Regions from separate parts of the Arthrobacter sp. 05L44 genome, predicted to be linked through region 4. Evidence: predicted binding sites of a transcription regulator. Region 4 holds the regulator's gene; each other region holds the start of a gene.
What was found. The regulator HrcA, encoded in region 4, represses chaperone genes, less so after heat shock. The targets are predictions, from matches to a motif close to TTNGCACTCGNNNNNNNCGAGTGCNAA.

Region 1: a site for HrcA is predicted at 1,743-1,769, ahead of groES (co-chaperone GroES). Genes of this name have one in related genera too.
Region 2: a site for HrcA is predicted at 1,535-1,561, ahead of AC1DHY_RS02040 (FmdB family zinc ribbon protein). Genes of this name have one in related genera too.
Region 3: a site for HrcA is predicted at 1,387-1,413, ahead of groL (chaperonin GroEL). Genes of this name have one in related genera too.

Annotation. Positions count from the first base shown of each region.
Region 1 covers NZ_JBFTNS010000001.1:470,853-474,117, forward strand. Annotated here, with positions in the region: gene groL (chaperonin GroEL) at 1-1,206, opposite strand, end outside; gene groES (co-chaperone GroES) at 1,288-1,584, opposite strand; gene AC1DHY_RS02135 (hypothetical protein) at 2,242-2,667, opposite strand; gene AC1DHY_RS02140 (class I SAM-dependent methyltransferase) at 2,724-3,265, shown strand, end outside.
Region 2 covers NZ_JBFTNS010000001.1:444,163-447,427, reverse strand. Annotated here, with positions in the region: gene AC1DHY_RS02050 (hypothetical protein) at 1-335, shown strand, start outside; gene AC1DHY_RS02045 (RcpC/CpaB family pilus assembly protein) at 375-1,130, opposite strand; gene AC1DHY_RS02040 (FmdB family zinc ribbon protein) at 1,240-1,491, opposite strand; gene AC1DHY_RS02035 (5-formyltetrahydrofolate cyclo-ligase) at 1,638-2,285, opposite strand; gene galU (UTP--glucose-1-phosphate uridylyltransferase GalU) at 2,394-3,265, shown strand, end outside.
Region 3 covers NZ_JBFTNS010000004.1:175,906-179,170, reverse strand. Annotated here, with positions in the region: gene AC1DHY_RS11085 (ABC transporter substrate-binding protein) at 53-1,300, shown strand; gene groL (chaperonin GroEL) at 1,598-3,235, shown strand.
Region 4 covers NZ_JBFTNS010000002.1:293,823-297,087, forward strand. Annotated here, with positions in the region: gene AC1DHY_RS06615 (DUF4870 domain-containing protein) at 1-174, opposite strand, end outside; gene AC1DHY_RS06620 (DUF3097 domain-containing protein) at 296-1,150, opposite strand; gene hrcA (heat-inducible transcriptional repressor HrcA) at 1,377-2,390, shown strand; gene dnaJ (molecular chaperone DnaJ) at 2,470-3,265, shown strand, end outside.

The sequences.
Region 1 (3,265 bases), on a different contig from region 4:
GGCGCGGGTGGAGGACACGGCGTCCTCGATGCGGTGCTTCTTTTCCTTCAGCTCGACCTCGGTGGCTGCGCCGACCTTGATCACGCCGATGCCGCCGGCCAGCTTGGCCAGGCGTTCCTGCAGCTTTTCCTTGTCCCAGTCCGAGTCGGTGCGGGTCAGCTCGGCGCGCAGCTGCGCGACGCGGGCGGCGACGTCCTCGGCGGAACCGGCACCGTCAACAATGGTGGTGTTGTCCTTCGTCACGGTGATACGGCGGGCGGTGCCGAGCACCTCAAGGCCAACCGAATCCAGGCTCAGACCCAGCTCCGGGGACACAACCTGGGCGCCGGTGAGGGTCGCGATGTCCTGCAGCATGGCCTTGCGGCGGTCGCCGAAGCCCGGTGCCTTGACGGCAACGACGTTCAGGGTGCCACGGATGCGGTTGACGATCAGCGTGGAGAGAGCCTCGCCGTCGACGTCTTCAGCAATGATGAACAGCGGCTTGGAGCTCTGCAGCGCCTTCTCCAGCAGCGGCAGGAATTCCTGTACGGAGGAGATCTTGCCCTGGTTGATCAGGATGAGGGCGTCCTCAAGGACTGCTTCCTGGCGTTCCGCGTCGGTGACGAAGTACGGAGACAGGTAGCCCTTGTCGAACTGCATGCCCTCGGTGAGAACCAGCTCGGTCTGCGTGGTGGAGGACTCCTCGATGGTGATCACACCATCCTTGCCGACCTTGCCGAACGCCTCGGCCAGCAGTTCGCCGACCTCGTCGCTCTGCGCGGAAATGGCGGCCACGTTGGCCACCTGGGTGCCCTCGACCGGGCGGGCGTTCTCGAGCAGGCGGGCTGCAACGGCCTCGACGGAGACCTCGATGCCGCGCTTGATCTGGCCCGGGGCGGCGCCGGCGGCTACGTTGCGCAGGCCTTCCTTGACCAGGGCCTGGGCCAGCACGGTGGCCGTGGTGGTGCCGTCACCGGCGACGTCGTTGGTCTTGGTGGCGACCTCCTTGGCGAGCTGTGCGCCAAGGTTTTCGTAGGGGTCGTCCAGTTCCACTTCGCGGGCGATGGTCACACCGTCGTTGGTGATCGTGGGGGCGCCCCACTTCTTGTCCAGCACGACGTTGCGGCCGCGCGGGCCAAGCGTGACCTTGACCGTGTTGGCGAGCTTATCGATGCCGGCTTCAAGCGACCGGCGGGCAGCGTCGTTAAACGCAAGCTGCTTTGCCATGGATTTGTCCTTTCAAGACAGAACCCCGCGCAGCCGTCCCGTTCTAAAGTGACGGAGCGGCGGCGCGGGGGTCCAAGAGAGTTACTTTACGACGATCGCCAGAACGTCGCGGGCGGACAGCACGAGGTACTCGACGCCGCCGGTCTTGACTTCGGTTCCGCCGTACTTGGAGTAGATGACAACATCGCCGACGGCGACGTCTACGGGAACGCGGTTGCCGTTGTCGTCAAAGCGGCCGGGGCCAACTGCGACAACTTCGCCTTCCTGCGGCTTCTCCTGCGCGGAGTCCGGGATAACCAGGCCGGAAGCCGTGGTCTGCTCAGCTTCGAGCGGGCGGACAACAATACGATCCTCAAGAGGCTTAATAGAGACCGACACTCGGACCTCTCCTTTTCATCAGCAAATTCGTGGACGTTGAAGCTGTGGTGCCAAGGCGTACAGACCGTCGTCGCGGTGCCGGCAGCAGCCAGGCTGGTGAAGCTTCAGGTGTTAGCACCCGCCTAGGGAGAGTGCTAACGACGACTCTATGTAAGGTGTTAGCACTCGGTCAAGGTGAGTGCCAGAAGTTCGTCGTGGGTGAACGCCTGAGACGGACATGCCCATCCTTCGCGCCGGCCGATGGACATGCCCAGTGGTCCCGATGCGCATGCCCAGTCCTGGCTCTGAACAATGGACATGCCGGTTGGGGCGTGTCGCCGCTGGACATGTCCCGCGGAGTGCTTGCGGACATGCGCGACGTTGACGCCGAAGGATGGACATGCTCATTGGTGGGACCTGACAGTGGACATATCCGGGTTATGCCCAGTCCTGGCGCTGAAGAATGGGCATGTCCATCGCGGCCCCGCTCTGAACTAGGGACATGTCCGAGGAGTACTTGCGGGCACGCTCAACGTTGGCGCCGAAGGATGGACATGTCCAGTGGTGGCACCGACCAGTGGACATATCCGGATCATGCCCACTCCTGGCACTGAAAAATGGACATGTCCATCGTGGGCGGTAGGGGGCACCCCCCGGAACCCGACACCCCCAGCCCGCCTACTCCCCGGCGAGGTCCTCGTAATCCCAGTCCTGGCCGTCGTCGTCCTCGTCGATGCGGGGGGTCGAATTGCGTTCGCGGTACAGGACGAAGCCGCCTGCGAGTGCAGCCAGCGCGCCCAGCACGAGGAAGATTATGCCGCCAACCTTGGCTGCGGCGTAGGTGTCACGGATGGCCCGCGCCTCGTCCGTGGCGTCCTTCACGTCCTTGCCGCCCACGGAGTAGACGGTCGCGTTGAAGGAATCCAGGAAGAAGATGATGACCAGCAAGGCCACGCAGACGACCGCGACCACGCAGCCCGCGATCAGGGCCGGTCGCGCAAAACGCGCAATGCCCGTGCTGCGCACGGCCTCCGCCGCGGCCTCCCCGCCGGTTTGCTCGCTGGTGCCTGCCGTGCCGAAGTCGTTTGTGTCCCTGCCGTTCATGCCGTCCAGCCTATCGGTCGCGCCGGGCGTTCCGCGCCTGAACTACGCTTGATGGCATGGCTGAGACGACGCAGGACCAGATCGCCCCGCTGCTCAATCCGGAAGGCTGGGAGCTGCTCGCGTCGCTCGGGCCCTACCGGGAGGAGGAGGCTTTCCGCCTAAACGCCTCGCTCCGGAAGGCCGGGCACTCCCCCGAACTGGTCTCCGCGGCACTCACCCAGTCCCGGCTGCGGACCAAGGCCGAGGCCAAGTTTGGCGAGTTCGCGCGGCAGATGATTTTCACCCGGGCCGGCCTGGAACAGGCCACACGGCTGACCGTGGCTGCACGGCATGCGCAGCGCTTCGCCGAGGCCGGGGTGGCCCACGTGGCGGACCTGGGCTGCGGCCTGGGCGCCGACTCCATGGCTCTGGCCTCCCTGGACATCACGGTCACCGCCGTGGAACTCGATGAAACCACCGCCGCCTGCGCCACCATGAACCTGATCCCGTTCCGGAACGCCACCGTCGTCCACGCCGACGCCGCCGCCGTCCCGCTCGAGGGGATCGACGGAGTCTGGCTCGACCCTGCACGGCGCACCACCTCGTCCTCGGGAACCAA
Region 2 (3,265 bases), on a different contig from region 4:
ACCAGGACTTGGCCGACGACTTTGTCTACGCGGGCACCCCGGCTCCCGCGGAGCCGGAGGCCGGGGAACAGGATCCTGCGGACCAGGAACCCGCCGCGGAGGACGCCGGGGAAGCTGCGGACACGGCCCCCGGGGATCAGGATCCCGAGGACGAGGAACCCGCCGCGGAGGACGCCCCCTCGCAGCCGACGAAAACGGCGGCCGCCACAGCTGGCACCCGCGGCGTGCTGCCCAACAAGGCTGCGGAGGACGATCCGCGCCGCTGGGGCGACCAGCCCGGCAGCTACGACCACGATGCCTGGCTGCGGGAGCAGCGTCCGCCGCACTGGGGCTAGCCCGGCTCACCCGTCGGCAGCCGGTCAGCGGAACAACCTTTAGCCCGGACTGGCGCCTACCAGCACAAAGAACAACTTGCCCTGCGTCGATGCGCCGGCCAGCTTCCGCGCCTGCTCCGCGGTTGCGGCCACGACTATCAGACCGTCCGTCTCCTTGGCGTCGAGCCACTGGGCCGCCCGGCCGCCCTGGGCGGAGGTCCAAAGAACAGGAACGGCAGCGGCCAGAACCTTCGACGCCGCGGGCTGGGCCAGGCCGTCGCCGTTGGTGATCACCACGTTGACCAGCTGGCCGGGGGAGACCAGCTGGATCGAGGCGGGATCGGCCATCCGCAGCGGAACGGCCGCCACACCCGGGGGACTCCCCGCCAGCAGGCCCGGCCCGACGAGTTGGGAATCCGCGAACAGCTGGCCCTTCCGCAGGGCCACGGCCAGTTGCTTGCCTTCCAGCGCGGCCCGGCTCAGCGGACCGCCGGGGACAATGCCGGGCGGAACCTGGATGGCGACGACGTCGGAGGCATCCAGCACCCGTCCGGGCGGCAGGTCGCGGGCCGCTGCCCACGCCGGGACAGTCGGGTCGGGTGCCGGGGTCAGCTGCTGCACCGTGAGCCCGGCGGCGAGGCACAACAGGAGGGCCACAGCAAGCCTGCGCTGCCTGCCAAGCCAGCCGCGGAGGCGGCGTCGGCGCTGGATCTGGCGGCCGGTTCCGGGGCGGATGCGCGGACGGGGACGCTGCGGCCCTGCAGGCCTGGGGCGCGGCAGTGCGGCGGGTGGAGAGCGGAGGATGTGGTGGGCCATACGGCCACGCTATGACTGACCCGCACTCAGGCTTCAGGTGCCGGAGCGGCTATGTGGAAAACCGGAGGGACACCGGGCCGGGTGGCCCCGCCGTGTCCGGCGTGGGTCGCTAGCTGGCGGCCGCGGACGCCGTGGACGACGCTGCGGGCGCGGCCGGGGCGGCGGAGACTGTGCTGCCCTTGGAATCGCGCGAATCGGTCCGGTAGAAGCCGGAGCCCTTGAACACGACGCCGACGCTGTTGAACTTCTTGCGCAGCGTGCCTTCGCACTCCGGGCACGTCGTCAGGGAGCTGTCCGTGAACGACTGCACGGTCTCGAAGGCGTGGCTGCAGTCCTTGCAGGCGTATGCATACGTGGGCACGGGAATTCCTCCTTTGGGACAAACGAGCAGGTCCGGTGCTGCCTTAGCAGTCGCGGGGCCTGAGTGCCAATTCTATCACCCGCACGCCCGCCTCCGGAAAGCCCTAACAACGCCCAGGCAACGCCTAAGGCAAGCCCGGAAAAGCCCTACGAAAAGTCCGACAGGGGAACCACGCCCCCCGGCGTCAGGGCACAATCAACCTTCCGGTCGAACGGCTCCGTGGGAATACTGCCGGCCGGCAGGACCTCGCCGTCGTAAACGACGGCCGCCGTCGGCAGGGGCTGCCAGTGGTGGCTGCCGCCTGTGCCGGACCCGGCAGGGTGGGGGAGCAGGTCGGCCAGCGCCGCCAGAAATTTGTCGTAGTAGCCACCGCCCTGGCCGATCCTGTTGCCCGCGCGGTCCAGGGCCGTGGCGGGCAGGACGATCCCCGTCACACCGTCCATCACGGACGTGCCGAGCCGTTCCCCCATCGGCTCCTGGATCGGGGCGTAGCGGCTCCGGGCAAATTGCGACGCCGGAGTCCAGTACACCCAGCTCAGTTCCAGGTCCGTTTCGCAGACCGGCAACAGGACCCGGTGGCCGGCATGGTGGAGCGCGGCCAGCAGCGGCATGGTGGGCGGTTCGGAGGCGACACCCAAGTAGGCGGCAAACGTACGGGGCGCTCCGTCCGCGAGCCCGCACGCCCACTCCAGGCCGTGACGGGCCACCTCGGCGCCGGCGGCGTCCAGCTCCGAGGCAGACATGGCCGCCCGGCGCAGCCGGTGGCTGGATCGGATCTCTTCCTTCGTGCTCATACGCTGGTGTCCTTTCACCCGGGCGGCAGCGTTGGTGCGGGCCGGAACGGCTGCCATGCCGACGTCGGAAATTACGTGAAGTTTTGCGCCCTCGGTTAGATTAGTCGAGTGATTACCCCCAACGCCTCCGTCCGTAAGGCCGTCATCCCCGCTGCGGGCCTCGGCACCCGCTTCCTTCCCGCCACCAAGGCGATGCCGAAGGAGATGCTGCCTGTGGTCGACAAGCCGGCCATCCAATACGTGGTCGAGGAGGCGGTGAACGTTGGGCTCAACGACGTCCTGATGATTACCGGACGCAACAAGCGCGCCCTCGAGGACCACTTCGACCGGGTCCCGACGCTGGAGGCGACCCTCGAAGCCAAGGGCGACACCGCCAAACTGGAGTCCATCCAGGCCGCCAGCAACCTCGGCGACATCCACTACGTCCGCCAGGGCGACCCAATGGGCCTTGGCCACGCCGTTCTGCGCGCCAAGCAGCACGTCGGATACGAGCCGTTCGCCGTCCTGCTGGGCGATGACCTCATTGACGCCCGCGACGAACTGCTCAGCACCATGATCGAGGTCCAGGCCAAGACCGGCGGCTCTGTCGTGGCCCTGATCGAGGTCGAGCCGTCGCAGATCAGCGCTTACGGTTGCGCCGACGTCGAGGTGGTTGAAGGCGAAGAGTACGTCCGCATCAAGCAGCTCGTGGAAAAGCCCGACGCTGACGAGGCCCCCTCGAACCTGGCCATCATCGGCCGCTACGTCCTGCACCCCGCCGTGTTCGAGGTCCTGGAGCGCACCGAGCCCGGCCGCGGCGGTGAAATTCAGCTCACCGACGCCCTGCAGGAACTCTCCGCCGGGCAGGGCGAGGGCTACGGCGTGTACGGCGTCGTCTTCCGCGGCCGCCGCTACGACACCGGTGACAAACTCAGCTACCTCAAGGCCTGCGTCCAGCTCGCCTGCGACAGCGAGGACCTCGGCCCCGGCCTGCGGGAATG
Region 3 (3,265 bases), on a different contig from region 4:
GGCCGCCATCCGCCCCCTTGACCGCACGCCGAAGCTCAACCGCTATGGGCGGGTGGCCGCCGTTGGAGTGGCCACGGCGCTCGCCCTGACTTCCTGTGCCGGCTCCGGCGGCAATGCACGGGTGGAGGCAGTTGAAGCGGGCGGGGACGGAACGCTGCGGATCGGTCTGATCCTGGACAACACCGGCCAGCAGGACTTCCTCAACGCGCCCCAGCTGGCCGCGGCCAAGCTGGCCGTCAAGGAGATCAACGCGGCCGGAGGGCACAAGGGACGCCCGGTGGAACTGCTCCCGGCGTCGGTCGGCACAGACACCGCCGCCCAGGCCAAGACCCTCGTGGCGGCCAAGGCCGACGTCGTCATCGGCCCCACCGACTCCAGCCGGGCGGCGGCCGCGATCGACGTCCTGGCGCACGCCAAAGTAGCCATGATTTCCCCGGCTAACACCGCGCCGGGGCTGAGTAAATACAAGAGCGACGGCTACTACTTCCGGACCGCTGCTGCTGACATTGCGCAGGCCTCGGTGCTGGTCAAGCTCGCCAAGGACGGCGGCGCCAAGACCATCGCCGTGGTTCACGAGGAAGGCGACTACGGCAAGGAGGTGTCCGTGGCCGTCGCGGCCGCGGCGAAAGCCGCCGGCCTCGGCACCTCGGTCGACGCGGAGTTCACGCCGGGCCACGCCCAGCAGGCGGCCGCGGCTGCCAAAGCGGCCGCCCCGGACGCCGTCGTTCTGGTGGCCCGCGGCGGCGCGCAGGGGGCAATCGCCGAGCTGAACAACGCCGGCCTGGCCGGCAAGAAACTCATCCTCAGCGACGGCGCGGTCAACCAGTACGGGGACGGCCTCGGGGCCAAGGCGCTGGACGGCGCCCGGGGGATCCTCCCCGGCACCTTCCCCTCCGCGCACTTCCAGGCCGGACTGGTGGCCGTGGACCCGGGCCTGAAGGACATGGCCTTCGCGGCCGAGACCTACGACGCCGTCAACCTCGCGGCCCTCGCCGCAGCCGCTGCCGAAGACGACGCCGGCTCCTCGATCGCCGCCAAACTGGTCAGCGTCTCCGGCGGGACAGCGGCGGATGCCGGTGATTCCGGCAAATCCGGCGCGGCGACGGCCTGCGCGTCCTACCAGGACTGCATCACCGCCCTCCACGCCGGCAAACAACCCGACTACGACGGCGCCTCCGGGCCGATCAACTTCGACAGCAACGGCGACGTTACGGCCGCGGCCTACATGGTTTACACCTACGGGGCGGACAACAAGGCCGCGATGACCGGCAGCGAAACGGCCCGCAGCACCGGCTCCTGATCGCTCGTAGCGAAGAGCGCCGCCCGACGGCGGACTTCCACGCCTCCACTGCTTGCACTCTCCCCGGGGGAGTGCTAATTATTGAGTTAGCACTCCCGCGTATGGACTGCTAACCCGACGCCCGGTTCCGCCGGTCGCGGCGTGGTGGCGGGCTGACCGGGAGCGAGAGAAATACCTGGCTGGGGTGAGATCCCCGGCCCGGCGGCGTACAGAGGCTGCCGGGCAGGAATCGTCCGTCGCGGGCACCGCAGCTAAAGGTCCATTCTTAACGACTGTCCCGAAAGGACTACTGCCGTTATGGCCAAGATCATTGCATTTGATGAAGAGGCACGCCGCGGTCTTGAGCGGGGCCTGAACATCCTCGCCGACGCCGTCAAGGTCACCCTCGGCCCGCGTGGACGCAACGTCGTCCTCGAAAAGAAGTGGGGCGCCCCCACGATCACCAACGATGGTGTCTCCATCGCCAAGGAGATCGAACTGGACGACCCCTACGAGAAGATCGGCGCCGAGCTGGTCAAGGAAGTCGCCAAGAAGACCGACGACGTCGCCGGTGACGGTACCACCACGGCCACCGTGCTCGCCCAGGCCCTCGTCAAGGAAGGCCTGCGCAACGTCGCGGCCGGCGCTGACCCGCTGTCCCTCAAGCGCGGCATCGAGAAGGCCGTCGAGGCCGTCACCACCGAACTCCTGGCCTCCGCCAAGGAAATCGAAACCAAGGAAGAGATCGCCGCCACCGCGTCCATCTCCGCCGGTGACAACGAAATCGGTGCACTCATTGCCGAAGCCCTGGACAAGGTCGGCAAGGAAGGTGTCATCACCGTCGAGGAGTCGAACACCTTCGGCCTCGAGCTCGAGCTCACCGAGGGCATGCGCTTCGACAAGGGCTACATTTCCGCGTACTTCGTCACCGACGCCGAGCGCCAGGAAACGGTCCTTGAGGACCCGTACATCCTGATCGTCAACTCCAAGATCTCCAACGTCAAGGAATTGGTTGCTGTCCTCGAAAAGGTCATGCAGTCCAACAAGCCGCTGCTGATCATCGCCGAGGACATCGAGGGCGAGGCCCTGGCCACGCTGATCGTCAACAAGATCCGCGGCACCTTCAAGTCCGTCGCCGTCAAGGCACCGGGCTTCGGCGACCGCCGCAAGGCGCAGCTGGCCGACATCGCCATCCTCACCGGCGGCCAGGTCATCTCCGAGGAAGTCGGCCTCAAGCTTGAGACCGCCGGACTCGAACTGCTGGGCAAGGCCCGCAAGGTTGTTGTCACCAAGGACGAGACCACCATCGTCGAAGGTGCCGGCGACGCCGACCAGATCGCCGGCCGCGTCTCCCAGATCCGTGCCGAGATCGAAAACTCCGACTCCGACTACGACCGCGAGAAGCTGCAGGAGCGCCTGGCCAAGCTGGCCGGCGGCGTTGCAGTCATCAAGGCCGGTGCCGCAACCGAAGTTGAGCTCAAGGAACGCAAGCACCGCATTGAGGACGCTGTCCGCAACGCCAAGGCTGCCGTGGAAGAGGGCATCGTCGCCGGCGGCGGCGTGGCCCTGATCCAGGCCGGCGCCAAGGCGTTCGCCAACCTGCAGCTCGAAGGTGACGAGGCAACCGGCGCGAACATCGTCCGCGTAGCCATCGACGCCCCGCTGAAGCAGATCGCCTTCAACGCCGGCCTCGAGCCCGGTGTTGTGGTCGACAAGGTCCGCGGCCTGCCCGCCGGTCACGGCCTGAACGCTGCCACCGGCGAGTACGTCGACCTGCTGGCTGCCGGCATCAACGACCCGGTCAAGGTGACCCGCTCTGCCCTGCAGAACGCGGCCTCCATCGCCGGTCTGTTCCTCACCACCGAGGCCGTTGTGGCCGACAAGCCCGAGAAGGCCGGCGCCCCGATGGGCGGCGGCGACGACATGGGCGGCATGGGCGGCATGGGCGGTTTCTAACCACCCGGCCCTCAGGCCCTGAACGCCTGG
Region 4 (3,265 bases):
CAGGTAAATCAGCAGTGCGGGGATGCAACCCAGGATGCCGCCGAAGTGCGCGAGGGTGGCCCACTGCCGGTCCTCGGCCGCCGTCAGCGGCAGTGCATTGGCGGGGACGCCGTGGTACGGAGGCTGGTCATGACCGGCCTGGTGGTCCGGGTGTTCGCGTGCGTCTTCTGACACGTTTCATCCTTTGGATTGCGGTGGAGCTGCGGTACGGCAACGAGCAGCGGCTGCCGCAGTTCGCAGCAGGCGCCCTTCAAGAATACGTGCTCCGGCCGCCGGACGACGCACCCGGCCGGCGTCAGGGCACGGTGAGGAAGTCGATAACCTCTTCCACCCGGCCCAGGAGCGAGGGCTCCAGGTCCGTGTAGCTGCGCACGGCGCCGAGCAGCTTCTGCCAGCCCAGGCCGATGTCCTCCTTGGTGCTGTGCGGCCAGCCGAAGGCCGTCAGGATGCCGGTCTTCCAGTCCACGCCGCGCGGAATCACCGGCCAGCGTTCAATGCCGAGGACCGCCGGCCTGATCGCCTGCCAGACGTCCACATACGGGTGGCCGACAATCAGGACGTTGCCGGCGGCACCCGGAGACGCCATCACGGCGTCGGCGATGCGGGATTCCTTCGAATCGGGGACCAAGTGGTCCACGAGGACGCCCAGGCGGCGACCGGGGCCGGGCCGGAAGTCCCGGACGGCGGCGGCGAGGTCGTCAATGCCGTGCAGGGGTTCGACGACGATGCCCTCCACCCGCAGGTCATCGCCCCAGACTTTCTCAACGAGTTCGGCGTCGTGCTTGCCTTCCACCCAGATCCGGCTGGCCTTCGCCACCTGGGCGCGCTGCCCTTCGACGCGGACGGAACCGGACGCGGTCCGGACGCTCCGGGCGGGGCCGGCCGGGGCAGCCCGCGGGGCTGGCGGCATCAGCCGGATGGGCTGCCCCTTGAGCAGGAAACCGAAGCCCAGCCGGAAGGACCGCAACTTACCGCGCCGGTCCTCCAGGGCCACGACGTACATACCCCCGGATTTCTCCACCCGGGTCACGGCGCCGACCCAGCCGGACTGCACGTCCTCCAGCACCATGCCGCGTTCCACCGGGATCTCGGGCAGTTGGGCCTTGGCGGGCGCGGTGAGATCCTGCGCACCCCAGTTCTCGTACGACATCTGCTACACACTGCTTTGCACTCGGGAAATTCGGGGAAGGACCATGGGCGCGGCGCGTTGTCTGCCCGGAGACACGGTTCCCGGGGTTCACGCCCGCAGCGAATCCAATGCTAACAACGGCGCGACTCATATTAGACTGGTTGGCACTTAGGCATGTCGAGTGCTAACCGGGGGATTCAGTCCGGCCGGCACCGGCGAAGCGATACGTGTCGATTGGAGGTGGAGCGTGAGCGAGCCACGCAAACTCGAAGTGCTGCGCGCCATCGTCGAGGACTACGTCCACTCCCGCGAGCCCGTGGGGTCCAAAGCGTTGGTGGAGCGCCACCATTTGGGCGTTTCCAGCGCGACGATCCGCAATGACATGGCCGCACTGGAAGACGAGGGCCTGATCACGGCACCGCACACCAGTGCCGGCCGGATCCCGACGGACAAGGGTTACCGCCTGTTCGTGGATCAGATCTCTGCGGTCAAGCCCCTGTCGCAGGCGGAGCGCCGGGCTATCCAGGCGCTCCTTGAGGGATCCGATGACCTCGACGACGTCCTTGACCGGACCGTGCGGCTGCTGTCGCAGCTGACCAACCAGGTGGCCGTGGTCCAGTACCCGCTGCTGAGCCGCGCCCGCGTCCGGCACATCGAGTTCGTGCTCCTGGCCCCCCGCAAAGTACTGACGGTGCTGATCGCGGACACCGGCAAAGTGGAACAGCGCGTTATCGACGTTGGACAGGACTTCGGCGACGACGCCCTGGCAGAGCTTCGTGCCCTGTTCCTCAACCGGCTCGCCGGGACGCGGTTGAGCCTGCTGCCGCAGTCGTTGCAGGCCGTGGTGGACAGCTGCCCGCCGGTGCGGCGCGGCCCAGCCCAGGCCCTGGCACGGGGGCTGGAATCCCTGGCCGCCAGCAGCCGCGAGGAGCGGATGGTGATGGCCGGTACGGCCAATCTGGCGCGCTCCAACGTGGATTTCCCGCTCAGCATCGGTCCCGTCCTCGAAGCGCTGGAGGAGCAGGTAGTGATGCTGCGGCTGCTCAGCGACATGGCCCAGGACCCCCGCGGCGTCACCGTCAGCATCGGCCGGGAGAACCCCTACGACGGGTTGTCTGAAGCCTCCGTGGTTGCCACCGGCTACGGGCCGGACGCGACTGCCAAGGTAGGGGTCCTCGGCCCCACCCGAATGGACTATCCAACCACCATGGCCGCCGTGCGCGCGGTGGCCCGCTACCTGTCCCGGATCCTCGGCCCCTGACGGGCGGACCCGGTCACCACTTTGTTGCCTCTACCAGGCAGTGCCCCACTGGCAGTACAAAAAGGAAGAGATACACACTTTGAGCAGCCACTACGACGTTCTTGGAGTCTCCCGCGAAGCGACTGGCGAAGAGATCAAGAAGGCCTACCGCAAGCTTGCCCGGACCCTGCACCCGGACGTCAATCCCGGTGATGACGCCTCGGAGCGCTTCAAGGCGGTCACCCACGCCTACGAGGTCCTCTCCGACCCGCAGAAACGCCGCGTCTACGACACCACAGGCAACGAGAACGGGACGGACAACGGATTCGGCGGCGGCTACGCCGGCCAGGGCTTCGCGTTCCAGGACATCTTCGAGACGTTCTTCGGCGGGGCGGGCGGCCAGGGCGGTCCCGCGTCCCGGGTCCGCCGCGGCCAGGACGCCTTGATCAGCGTTCGGATCGACCTCCGGGACGCCGTGTTCGGCGTCAACAAGAAACTGGAAGTGGACACGGCCGTCACCTGCCCCACGTGTGAGGGTTCCTGCTGCCGCGAGGGCAGCCACCCCGAACGCTGCGACATCTGCGGCGGAAGCGGCCAGGTCCAGCGCGCCGTGCGCTCCATCCTTGGCCAGGTCATGACCACGGCCCCGTGCGGAAGCTGCGAGGGCTTCGGCACTGTCATCAAGGACCCGTGCAACGAGTGCGCCGGCCAGGGCCGCATCCGCAGCCGCCGCTCCCTGACCGTGAAGGTCCCCGCCGGTGTGGCCACCGGCACCCGCATCCAGCTCTCCGGCCAGGGCGAGGCCGGTCCCGCCGGCGGCCCCGCGGGAGACCTGTACGTCGAGATCAGGGTCAACAGCGACTCCACCTACGTGCGCGAAGGCGATGACCTGCACG